DNA from 4 places in the Rahnella sp. PCH160 genome. Region 1 is predicted to be linked to each of the others. Evidence: predicted binding sites of a transcription regulator. Region 1 holds the regulator's gene; each other region holds the start of a gene.
What was found. The regulator LexA, encoded in region 1, represses DNA repair genes until DNA is damaged. The targets are predictions, from matches to a motif close to TNCTGTATGTACATACAGNA.
Positions count from the first base shown of each region.

Region 2: a site for LexA is predicted at 1,848-1,867, ahead of uvrB (excinuclease ABC subunit UvrB). Genes of this name have one in related genera too.
Region 3: a site for LexA is predicted at 1,577-1,596, ahead of ACM5QY_RS23510 (YebG family protein). Genes of this name have one in related genera too.
Region 4: a site for LexA is predicted at 1,748-1,767, ahead of sulA (SOS-induced cell division inhibitor SulA). Genes of this name have one in related genera too.

Region 1 covers NZ_JBLOGT010000001.1:1,343,529-1,346,651, reverse strand. The annotation lists gene zur (zinc uptake transcriptional repressor Zur) at 1-274, shown strand, start outside; gene ACM5QY_RS06185 (CsbD family protein) at 443-652, opposite strand; gene lexA (transcriptional repressor LexA) at 994-1,602, opposite strand; gene ACM5QY_RS06175 (diacylglycerol kinase) at 1,722-2,090, opposite strand; gene plsB (glycerol-3-phosphate 1-O-acyltransferase PlsB) at 2,229-3,123, shown strand, end outside.
Region 2 covers NZ_JBLOGT010000001.1:4,408,565-4,411,687, reverse strand. The annotation lists gene bioD (dethiobiotin synthase) at 1-116, shown strand, start outside; gene ACM5QY_RS20565 (ABC transporter ATP-binding protein) at 126-836, opposite strand; gene uvrB (excinuclease ABC subunit UvrB) at 1,981-3,123, shown strand, end outside.
Region 3 covers NZ_JBLOGT010000002.1:161,354-164,476, forward strand. The annotation lists partial or broken gene treF (alpha,alpha-trehalase TreF) at 1-286, shown strand, start outside; gene ACM5QY_RS23500 (DUF1003 domain-containing protein) at 483-965, shown strand; gene ACM5QY_RS23505 (GNAT family N-acetyltransferase) at 973-1,449, opposite strand; gene ACM5QY_RS23510 (YebG family protein) at 1,610-1,972, shown strand; gene ACM5QY_RS23515 (GFA family protein) at 2,092-2,496, opposite strand; gene ACM5QY_RS23520 (nucleoside recognition domain-containing protein) at 2,676-3,123, shown strand, end outside.
Region 4 covers NZ_JBLOGT010000001.1:2,699,507-2,702,629, forward strand. The annotation lists gene ompA (porin OmpA) at 1-864, opposite strand, end outside; gene sulA (SOS-induced cell division inhibitor SulA) at 1,221-1,727, opposite strand; gene ACM5QY_RS12430 (TfoX/Sxy family protein) at 1,944-2,576, shown strand; gene yccS (YccS family putative transporter) at 2,601-3,123, opposite strand, start outside.

The DNA.
Region 1 (3,123 bases):
TGAATCGGCTAACAGCTATGTTCTCTGCCATCATTTCGAAGAGCCGAGCCATACGTCCGCGCTGTTTATCTGCGACCGCTGCGGGCTGGTCACGGAGAAAACCACTGACGGCATCGAAGAACGTCTGGCGAAACTGGCGATAGAATCAGGGTTTGAGCTGCGTCATTCAGTTGTTGAAGCGCATGGCTTGTGTGCGGAATGCAAAGTCGTTGAAACCTGCGACAGCCACGACCATTGCGAACATGACCACAGCATCGTGGTAAAAAAACGCTGAGAAAACAGATTTATATTAGCTGGAGTTTCGTAAGAAATTGAAGCGGACGGGTTTACAGCAGCAGAACTGAAAGGTTGGGTACATCCTTGTACCCGTATCCTGAATGCGTTCCGGGTAGGAGCAATAATTCTCAGGATACGTCACTGATACGCGAGGGGGAGTCGCGTGTTACCAGTGATGTTTGTTTTTCGATTCCCATTCCTTGAGCTCTTTCTCGGCCTGATCCTTCTGATAGCCATAACGCTCCTGAATCTTACCCACCAGTTGATCACGTTTACCTTCAAGCACTGTCAGGTCGTCGTCAGTCAGCTTGCCCCACTGTTCTTTCACTTTGCCTTTCAACTGCTTCCAGTTACCGTCGGCTTGGTCCTTATTCATAAAATATCTCCTGTTACCTTGGGTTGTGGAACTGCGCATTCGGTGTGCAGCCCGTACTTAACACTTCAAAGCTTAGTAGAGAATGCCAATTAATCTTCCTAAAGCAGGGATAAAAGCCACTATTAGGATTAATCCAAAGCAGGAAATAACGTGAAGACAGAATCTATCTTACTGAATAAGGCCGGTAATTTAGTGAGCAGACAGTGCAGAAGGCAAAGGGTTTTCTCGGGAAAATTTCAGGAAAGGGCATAAAACGACACCGCCCCGAACGGGGCGATGCTGGAACTTACAGGTGCGTCAGAGGCGGCTAACGCACCTGTAACGTAAAGATTGAACGCAGATTAGATCCAGTTGCCGTTACGAATAACGCCCACTGCCAGACCTTCAATGCTGAAATTCTGTTCGCGCAAATCAACCACAATCGGTTGAAATTCGCTGTTCTCAGGCAACAACTGAACGATACTGCCCTGTTTCTTCAGGCGTTTAACCGTGACTTCATCATCAATACGCGCAACGACAACCTGACCATTTCGGACATCCTGCGTTTTGTGTACTGCCAGCAGATCGCCATCCAGAATACCGATATCACGCATCGACATCCCGCTGACGCGCAGCAGGAAATCCGCACTCGGTTTAAACATGGCCGGATCGACCTGGTAATGGCCTTCGATGTGCTGCTGAGCCAGCAGCGGTTCACCGGCGGCAACGCGGCCAATCAGCGGTAAACCTTCTTCTTCTTCCATCAGCAAACGAATACCGCGCGACGCACCGGAAACGATCTCGATAACGCCTTTACGCGCCAGCGCTTTCAGGTGTTCTTCCGCCGCATTCGGGGAACGGAACCCGAGACGGGATGCAATCTCTGCGCGGGTCGGTGGCATACCGGTGGTGGAGATATGATCGCGAATAAGGTCGTAGACCTCTTGTTGTCTGGTCGTTAAAGCTTTCATTCCGCCCCCTGGTTGTTTATACAGTCTAGCTGTGAGTATATACAGCTAAACGGCCAATGAAAACCTAAGATTGAATAAAAACAGGGCATAACGGCAATTCCTGGAATGCAGATTCCAAATCAGAACCATCGCGGCCAAAAGATGCTGACCCAGACAAAAATCGCCAATATGATGGTCAGAAGTACGGCAGCGGAGCCAATATCTTTGGCGCGCCCTGACAGCACGTGAAACTCCGGCCCGATACGGTCAATCGCCGATTCTATGGCACTGTTAAGCAGTTCGGTCACACACACCAGCACAACGGAGCCGATCAGCAGGATGCGTTCTATACTGCTCACATCCAGCCAGAAAGATAATAAAATGAGCGGGATAGCAACACTGGCTTCCTGCCGAAAAGCGGCTTCATTTTGCCATGCGGCCTTCAGGCCTTTCCAGGAATAACCTGCGGCTTTATAGATGCGGGTAAATCCGGTGACTTGGTTCGCCATTCTGTTACTGCTCCTTGAGATATTGTCCTGCGGGTTTTGCGCATTTTAGCGGTTTAATGGTATCTCATCACCACAGATCTCCTCTGATCTTTCTGGTATCCTTGCGGCGAAATGGCTAACAAGAGGCTTCACGTTTTTATGTCAGGTTGGCGTAGACTTTATTACACATTATTGAATTTACCGCTTTCATTGCTGGTAAAGAGCAAGGTCATACCTTCAGATCCGGTTACCGAGTTGCACTTAGACCCGACCCGGCCAATTCTGTACGTATTGCCTTATAACTCCAAAGCCGATTTGCTGACATTGCGCGCGCAATGTCTGGCCGAAAATCTGCCCGATCCCCTTATCCCGCTGGAAATCGACGGAACGCTGCTGCCGAGCCACGTGTTTATTGCCGAAGGCCCGCGTGTTTTCTCCTATTACACGCCAAAGCAGGAATCGGTAAAGCTGTTCCACGATTATCTGGATTTGCACCGCAATAACCCGGATCTGGACATTCAGATGCTGCCCGTGTCGGTGATGTTTGGCCGTGCGCCGGGTCGAGAAGGCCACGATACGCCGCATCTGCGCGTGCTGAACGGCATCCAGAAATTCTTCGCCGTATTGTGGCTGGGGCGCGACAGTTTCGTCCGTTTCTCCAATACCGTTTCGCTGCGTTATATGGCAACCGAGCACGGGACAGACAAAACCATCGCACAAAAACTGGCGCGTGTTGCACGTATGCACTTCTCCCGTCAGCGTCTGGCGGCAGTGGGCCCACGTCTGCCGGCGCGTCAGGATTTGTTCAATAAGCTGCTGGCGTCCAAGGCCATCGAAAAAGCCATTGAAGATGAAGCGCGCAGTAAGAAAATTTCACACGAAAAAGCCCAGCAAAACGCCATCGCGCTGATGGAAGAGATTGCGGCTAACTTCTCGTATGAAGCCGTGCGCCTTTCTGATCGCGTGCTGAGCTGGACGTGGAACCGCCTGTATAAAGGCATCAACGTCAATAATGCGGAACGTGTGCGTCAGCTGGCGCTGGAAGGTCAGGAAA
Region 2 (3,123 bases), 3.1 Mb from region 1:
TCACGCGTATGCTGCCTGCGCCGCTACTGGGCGAGATCCCGTTCCTGAGTGCAGGTCTGGACGTGAATCTGGGGCACTATCTGCATCTCGAACGCCTGCTTGCGCATGAGGCGTAAAGCGCGGCGTCAGACCGTCAGATAATTTTTGATTAACGTCTCGTCGAGCTGCGCCAGCGTGCCCTGCGCCACGTCGCGCCCGCCGTCCACCAGACAAAACCGGTCAGCGACGCTGCGGATGAAGGGCAATTTATGCCCGACCAGAAGCAGCGTCAGACCGAGGTCACGGTTCAGACGGTGAATAATGTTGCCCATATTGGCCGCCATCGACGCACTCGTGTGCTCGGTCGGTTCATCAAGGATCAGCAGTTCAGGCTCCTGCACCAGGGCGCGGCTGATCGCCAGTTGCTGCTGCTGGCTCTCATCGAGCTCTCCCGCTTTGCGTGCGCCCATCTCCTTTAATGTCGGAAACAGGTCATACACCTGCTCAGGCACGCGCCGCGTCTTATTTCTGCTGGACATCATGGCGATTTGCAGGTTTTCATCAACACTCATTTGCGAAAAAATCTGCCGGCCCTGAGGCACATAACCAATACCGATTTGCGCGCGTTTTTCCACCGGCAGATTTAACAGGCTCTGAGGCTCTTCATCGCGTGATTGCCAGGAAATCGCCCCGCTTTTCACCGGAAGATGGCCCATGATGCAGTTCACCAGCGTGGTTTTTCCCACGCCATTTCGCCCTATAAGGCACGTACATTGACCGCGGTACAGTTCGAGATTGATATCCCACAGAATATGTTTTTGCCCATAATACTGATTAACTGATTTTACACTTAACATCAGACCTCCCTCCCTCACGGAGTATTCCGCTGAACTGCGCTTTGACCGCCATTGTCATATTTCTGACATTTATGTTCCGCTGCTAATGCCGTAACACAGAATTAAATCCCGTTGCTTACCGGCCAACCTCACAGCATCAATTACAGATAAACAGCCATTAACCAGTGATAAATGGGGTTAACCGCTTTTTCCTTGCATTAAAAATGACTTTGCTTAGCAAAAAACAGGGTAATCATCAGATTTCACTTTCAGGTTAAAAAAGCGATTCCGGCTGCACGAAGCGCTTCCTACAGTGACACTGCAACTCTCAGGCCAAGTTTGTGAAAGTGCCGGGGAAAAGAGAAGTTACAGAGGTGTTAACAGCGGGACGGGCGGGGATTTAGGATTATTCATTAGAGTTGTTGAGGATTTGTGATAAACAGTCCGACGCGGAAAAAAGGGAACTGCACTTTGCCAGTGCTGCTCTCTCTGATTTTGGTGCAAGCCGGACGACATCAGGACGCTAAAAAATCCTGACGAGATGTCCTTTTTGATTTTGCAAGGAACATCCGCCCGAAAATCTAGGCAAAATAGGCATAAATAAAGTCTGAAAAAAGGGAAAAAATAACTAAAAAAGATGCTGATCCCCTCTCCGGCGTCCGAAGTGCACTTTTTGCCAACTCCCGCAGCGCGGGGCGCGCTGAGACTTATCCACTATTCCTGTGGATAACCATGTGCATGAGCGTGAGAAAAGTAGCTACAGACGAGTCAGGGCGCGGGTTGTGCTTACTTTGCCCGTATTCGCAGCTTTTTAATGATGTCGTTTATAATCAGTCAGTTAGTTAAAAGCAATACGCCCGTGATTCGTTCGTCATAGTTGTGTCAGAATTCGTCAACCTGTGGTCAGAAAGTTAATGGATGAAAAATTTTGGGGATAATTGTCATCTGATGGTGAGAATTATTATTCGCAATAACCTAAAAAAGTGCAGATGTAGCAACCTGTTAAATCCCCGGCGATTTTTATCGATTGGAGGCTGGTTTTATATACAGTATTATAAGGCGGTAAAATCAAGGCTGGCAAAATTCACGGAGTCTTTCATACTGTTTTTCCGTGAGCGCCCGATGTCCGGCCTTATGCGTTTTCATTTCAGCCAGGTAGCCCGTCATGAGTAAAGAGTTCAAACTGCATTCTGAATTTCAGCCTTCAGGCGATCAGCCTGAGGCCATACGCCGTCTGGAAGAAGGGCTGGAGAACGGTCTGGCGCATCAGACGTTGCTCGGCGTTACCGGTTCCGGTAAGACTTTTACCGTGGCGAATGTGATTGCTGACCTGAACCGCCCCACGATGGTTCTTGCACCGAACAAAACCCTCGCGGCGCAGCTGTATGGTGAAATGAAAGAGTTCTTCCCGGAGAACGCCGTCGAATATTTTGTTTCTTACTACGATTACTATCAGCCCGAAGCATACGTGCCGAGTTCGGACACGTTTATCGAAAAAGATTCCTCGGTGAACGAACACATCGAGCAGATGCGGCTTTCGGCCACCAAAGCGCTGCTTGAGCGCCGTGATGTCATCGTGGTGGCGTCGGTTTCGGCGATTTACGGTCTGGGTGATCCGGATCTGTATCTGAAAATGATGCTTCACCTGACCAAAGGGATGATCATTGATCAGCGTGCGATCGTGCGCCGTCTGGCCGAGCTGCAATATGCCCGCAACGATCAGGCTTTCCAGCGCAGTACTTTCCGCGTGCGCGGCGAAGTGATTGATGTTTTCCCGGCAGAATCGGACGATCTGGCGCTGCGCATTGAGCTTTTTGATCAGGAAGTCGAGCGGCTTTCCCTGTTTGATCCGCTGACCGGCCAGGTTCAGCATGAAGTGCCGCGTTTCACGATTTACCCGAAAACGCACTACGTCACCCCGCGCGAACGTATTTTGCAGGCGATGGAAGAGATCAAAGTCGATCTGGCCGAGCGCCGTAAGGTGCTGCTGGACAATAACAAACTGCTCGAAGAGCAGCGCCTCAGCCAGCGTACACAGTTTGACCTCGAAATGATGAATGAGCTGGGCTATTGCTCGGGTATCGAAAACTATTCACGGTATCTGTCCGGGCGCGGCCCCGGCGAGCCGCCGCCGACGCTGTTCGACTATTTGCCCGCCGACGGTTTACTGATCGTCGACGAATCCCACGTCACCATTCCGCAAATCGGCGGGATGTACAAAGGCGACCGCTCGCGTAAAGAAACGCTGGTGGAATATGGTTTCCGCCTGCCATCGGCGCTGGATAACCGCCCGATGCGCTTTGAAGAA
Region 3 (3,123 bases), on a different contig from region 1:
GCGAGCAATGGGACAAACCGAACGGCTGGGCACCGCTGCAATGGATGGCGATTCAGGGCTTCAAACTGTATGGCAACGACGTGCTGGGGATGAAATCGCCCACAGCTGGCTGAGAACGGTGAATCAGTTTTATCAGAAGCATCACAAGCTGATTGAGAAATACCATATCTCCGGCAGCGCCGCGCGCGAAGGTGGCGGCGGCGAATATCCGCTTCAGGACGGCTTCGGCTGGACCAACGGCGTTGTCCGCCGCCTGATCGGGCTTTACGGTGAAAATTACGATTAAGTCTCAGCAACACGCTGATCGCGGGAGTGATGATCGGCAAAAGATCTGTGATCAAAATACCGGAGAAAACTTTTCGTCGTTTCGTTGACGGGATGTTAATGCTGGCCGGGTTGTCACTGCTTTGGGATGCGGTGAATTAGCGATAGAGTAAAAGCCCGCCGTGAAACGTTTTCACCGAAACAAGAGAACAGATACGATGCAACCTGTTAAAAAATTTCGTTTTTATCGCCCGCTGAAAGGCCATAGCCATACTTTTGGTGAACAATGGTTTGCCCTGAAGGCAGAAGCGTTTGCCCGGTTCTTCGGCACACCGACGTTCCTGATCGCGCAGACGCTGATCGTCGCAGTCTGGATCTACCTGAATATTTCCGGGCTGTCCAAATTTGACCCGTATCCGTTTATTCTTCTGAATCTGGCTTTCAGTTTACAGGCCGCTTACGCCGCACCGCTGATTCTGCTGGCGCAAACCCGTCAGGCCGAGCGCGACCTGGCGCATGCACTGACGGATGCCCAACACAGAGAAGATCTGGACGATGCGATGGCCAAGCGCCAGACCATCGCCGAGGAAAATTCCGTGCAGTTGCTGGTTTTAGTCCAGCAGAACATTGCGTTAACCTCGCTGACCAAAGACCTGGCCGAACGTATCGAAACCCTGACAACGCAGTTAGCCAGCCGTTAAAGAAAAGCTACACCTCGTTCTTCAAATCATCCTTTTTCAAATAGATATCAGGCCGGGTTATCGCCCACGCATAATCCGGCCGGTTGACCGGCTCGTAGCCGAATTTTTCATACAGCCACGGCGCGGTGGTAGTGAACAGCATCATGCGGCGCAACCGCGCAGACACCGGATGCGACTGGCAGCATTCCACCAGCCAGAAGCCGAGGTTTTTACCCTGATATTCTTCAAGCACGTAGACGTCGCACAGGTAGGCAAAGGTGGCGTAATCGGTAATAAGGCGGGCAAAACCGATTTGCTTGTCGCCTTCGAATAACCCGAAATTCAGGCTATTTTCGACAGAATCGCGCACGGTTTGCTCGTCAATTCCGGCCGCCCACGTTGAGCGGGTCAGGTAACGATGGATCGCCGGAATATCCTGCGCGGCTTTATCCGTGGTGATATGAAATGTGCCTTTTGTCCAATGGCATATGTCGGTTGCTGTCACGTTGTTCTCCGCGAGTTTCGGTTGTTTTAATGATCACCGTACGAATGTAGCGCAGGCCGGTAGAGATTTCATACAGTCGGGCTGTAAAAAGCTGGCTGAATGATGTATCCTGCACTCATCATTAATATGCTGTATATAATTACAGTATAAGGAGCGAGTCATGGCTGTTGAAACAAAATTTGTTGTCGTCAGAAAAGGTGAAGAGAAAATGACATTTGCCAATAAAAAAGATGCGGACGCTTACGACAAGATGCTCGATATGGCAGATACCTTCACCGAATGGCTGTCGCAGAGCGGGCTTGAGATTGACGAAGCGCTGGCGGAAAACATCGCGCTGCACCTCGCCGAACAGAAAGACGCCGTTCAGCATATTCTGCGCACCAGTAAATTACCGGAAGCCGTAGCGGTCGTCGTTGAAGAAACAGCAGAAGAAACCGCAGAACCTGAAACGGCGGAACACGCCGAACCTACAGCAGAAGAAACGCCAGCACCGAAGAAACCGCGTGCAGTGAAAGCCGCCTGACTTCTCTGCCCTAAAAAACGCCAGAAAGGGACACGCACCGGCAATAACCGGTGTGTTCCTTTATCAATACCCTTCCACAACGCCTTCATTTCTGAGTCCCGAACGACTTAGCCTCATATTTATTTCGGCTCGTAACGAATATATCCCGCCACACCCCCTTTACCGCCATCTTTCGGATGATTAATGCCGTCGCTGACGCTGACTACCGGAAAATCAAACGGTGAAACGCCTTCAATGCAGGCGACGTTAACGCCGTAAAATTCAGGATTTGAGCGGCGCTGATGGAAAGTGTAAATCCCGCAAACCGAACAGAAGAAATGGGCGGCTTCACCGGTGTTAAACCGGTATTTGGTAAGTTTGTCCTTGCCCTTGATCACTTCCACTTCCTGAGCCGGGACGACGACCGCGCCGCGCATACGGCAGAACGAACAGTTACAGCGAAGCACGTTGTTATAGCCATCGGTAAGCTCGGCGCTGAAGACAACCGAACCGCAATGACACTGGGCTGACACTTTATCTGACATGGAAATCTCCTGAGATCGTCCGGTGAATGAGCGGGTTAGCCGGTTCACCGTGTTGAATGTTTTCATCGAAGCTGACAGGCGTTCGGATACGTTAGCCGCTTTTTTATCCTCGCTCAAGGGCATGACAGGACGTCAGGTTGGGGGTATGTTACTGGCAATTTATTTTAGCGGAGTGGGTAATGGACATTATCGGGATCATTCTCTCGGCGGGTAAAGCGTCAGTTAACGTGGCGCTTTACACGCTGATCCCAATCATGGTGGTCATGCTGATCATCATGAAGTACCTGGAAGTGCGTGGCGTTCTCGACGGGATTGTACGGCTGGTGACACCGGTTTTACGCCCCTTTGGCGTCACCGGCATGGCGGTGTTTGCGCTCATCCAACTGAATTTCGTGAGTTTCGCCGCACCGCTGGCGTCGCTGGCACTGATGGAAAAAAGAGGAACATCGGACCGTCATCTTGCCGCCACGCTGGCGATGCTTTTCGCCATGGGGCAGGGCAATGTGTTTTATCCGCTGATCCCTTACGGCCTGCACTGGGGGGCGGCGATTATTATTTCAATTGCCGGTGGCCTTGGCGCAGCGAGTGCGACGTATTATATTTTTGGGCGACGCCTGTCGGCCACCG
Region 4 (3,123 bases), 1.4 Mb from region 1:
TTGCTCAGACAGTTTCTGGTTGTATTGTTCTGAACCGATACGGTCGGTATAACCCAGAACGATAACTGAACCGTCTTTAGGATCGATTGAACTCAACTGGCTGTACAGCTGATCCAGGGCCTGTTGGCCTTCTGGTTTCAGAGTCGCTTTGTTGAAGTTGAACAGAACGTCAGATTTCAGAGTGAATTTCTTAGTTTCCACAACTGGAGCTGGTGCTGGAGTTGGTGCCGGAGCAACAACTGGTGCAACATCATCCTGACCGAAACGGTAAGAAACACCTACAGACAGCATGCCGTTGTCTGGACGCGCGCCAACAGTTTGAGCGTCGCCGATGTTGTTAACCCACTGGTAATCCAAACGGGTTGCCCAGTTTTTGGTTACAGCGTATTCAACACCCACTGCTGCCAGTGGAGAAACACCAGTGTCGTGGTCGCTTACGCGCAGACCGGTGTCACCGTGGTAACCTTTTGAATCTGCACGCCAAACCATACCACCCAGACGGGTGTAGATGTCCAGATCGTCAGTCAGTGGGTAGCTCAGTTTAGCAGCCAGCTGAACGCCTTGTGCTTTGAACGCGCCATTGCTCACGCTGCCTTTGTAAGGCATACGGCCAAGCCAGTCATATCCCATTTCAAAGCCCAGGTATTGGTTTGCTTGGTAACCCAAGAACGCACCTGCACCCAGTTGGCTGTCGTGGGTAGGGCCGTTGCCGATACCTTTGTAAGCGTTTGCGAAACCAGTGTCATGGTATTGGGACCAGCCCAATTTACCACCGGTATACCAGGTGTTATCTTTAGGGGCGGCTTGCGCTACGGTAGCGAAACCTGCCAGTGCCACTGCTAATGCGATAGCTGTCTTTTTCATTTTTGCGCCTCGTTATCATCCAAATAGGCAATTGAGCTTTAAGCTTTAAGCCCTTGGTTAAAATCCTTACGCCAAGGTTCTTGCTTCAGTGAAGAACTTGCCACTTTACGTTGGCATTATAGAGCAACCTTGGCGTTGTAAAGTCTACAACGTGGCGCGAAACTTACAAGCTTGAAGTGTTAACACCGTGGAAAAAAAGGGAAAAACGTACACATTTTTTAACGGCTTTGACTATTTGTTGACAAAACTTGCAGAAAATCAGAGGCCGGAATACCCGTTTTTACTGGGTTTAGTGCTCGTTTCAGCACAAATCACTAAGTTCCGCAGTATTTTCATAGGAACATTCCTATTTTGAACTAATGGTAGATTGAGGAGTGAATTTTTACTGTGGAGTGGTGTCCACTCACTGAATTCTGCTCATTTGTTGGCTTCATAATGAACCCGTAAGACCCTCCCTGACGCGCTGCAATTTGCAGTCTTTCTCTTTCTGAATCATTTAAATCGGGTAACCACCCAAGCACGACACTGTAGTTACCGGTCAGTAGTGCTTTTTCCATGGCATCAGCTGTCGACATCGCGGTGATCTGATTAACCTGCACCATTTTATCAACCGGTAAACCCGACTGGGATAACCAGTGGCGGCTCAGTTTCTGCTGCGGTGTCAGCCATAACAGCCAGCGCGATTGCATACCCAAATGCTGCAGTAAAGGCAGAAGTAACTGCGCAAATGCTGGCTGGCTCGCACTATAAACGAACTCAGTGATCAGACCATTATTCAAGGACGCAGACGAATTTACCTGTGTGTGAGCGACGGGCAAAGCGGGCTGACTAAAATGATGATTTGTAAGATGTTGAGTGCGCATAGTGTTATACCCCAGTAGGTTACTGTATGAATGTACAGTACTCTGGCGGTGAGCAAAGATCAACCCAATTTTTCCAAGACGTCTCGCAAATTTTGAAGGGAATAACCTCCGGCTGCATTTTATGTTTGTTGCACATCCCGACATTGAGTATTTTGCTTTTAGCTGTACGGGTAATTTAAATGGGATGTAAGGAATGAACATGAAAAGGATAACGCAATGATAAATCAGTCAAAAAAAAGAGTGCTTGAGTGTATGGCAATTTTTGCTCCTTTGGGCAAAATCCGTACTCGTACCCAGTTCGGTGGCTTTAGTTTATCTGCCGATGGGGCCATGTTTGCACTGGTCTCCGACGGAGATTTGTATCTGCGCGCCAGTGCTGAAACGGAGGCACATTTTTGTCGCAAGAAAATGGAAAGACTGATTTATCGTAAGCGCGGAATGGATGTGAAGTTACGTTATTTCAAGGTGAACCTGACGCAGTGGGAAGACCCTGAGGTTGTGCGAAAACTGGGTAAATACTCACTGAGAGGGATGTTGCGAGAAATCGAAGTGCGCAAAAACAATGAAGCCGGGCGACTCAAAGATTTACCGAATCTCTCTCTGGCTCTGGAAAGGCTGCTCTGGCAGGTGGGGATAGCAAACTCGGGAGATCTTCGCACGCAGGGGGCATGCAAGACCTACCTCAAGCTCTGTGCGATGAAAAAGAAGAACCTGGGCCTCAACTTATTAATGGCATTGGAAGGTGCCATTTTGGGATTTCATGAGGCTGCTTTGCCGATGGCTTCCAGAGAAACATTGACTCACTGGTTTAATCATCAGCAAGAGCAGTTTACAGACACGATGCACTAATTTTACCGGCACCCGGACAGGCTGTCAGTCCTGGCTCTGAGCGGGCAGAATTTTATTGTTAAGACTGGTGAGCTCAGGAAGATGAGCCACCAGCAATCCGATTTGCTGCAAAACGAGCTGTTCTTTACTGTCGGAATCCGTTGTGCGCATTTGTATCCTTGCCGTCAGGTGCTCAAGGGCTTTTTGTATCCTTCCGGCTTCTGAAGGCAGATGGTGCAATGCTCCGTCAACACAACAAGCGGTGTCATCGAGCAGGCTCAGGGTTTCGGCATCGCTGAGTTTTTCACGATGCGCGCCCAGCGCCGAAATATAACTTAGCATCGTGTGGTTCAGGCACAGTAAGCGAAACGCCGCTTCCAGCGTTGCGGGGTTGTTATTCTTTTCTGAGCTCATATTCGACACAACGGATGCCAGTTCCGCATCGCAGTTATGCGCGTCACGGCGTGCCAGACGATAATCGAGGCTGTTGTCTTTACCCTGATGGTATTGCACCAGAATGGCATCCAGATACCGGCAGTTGGCGTCGAACGTCTTACTGACGACTTTA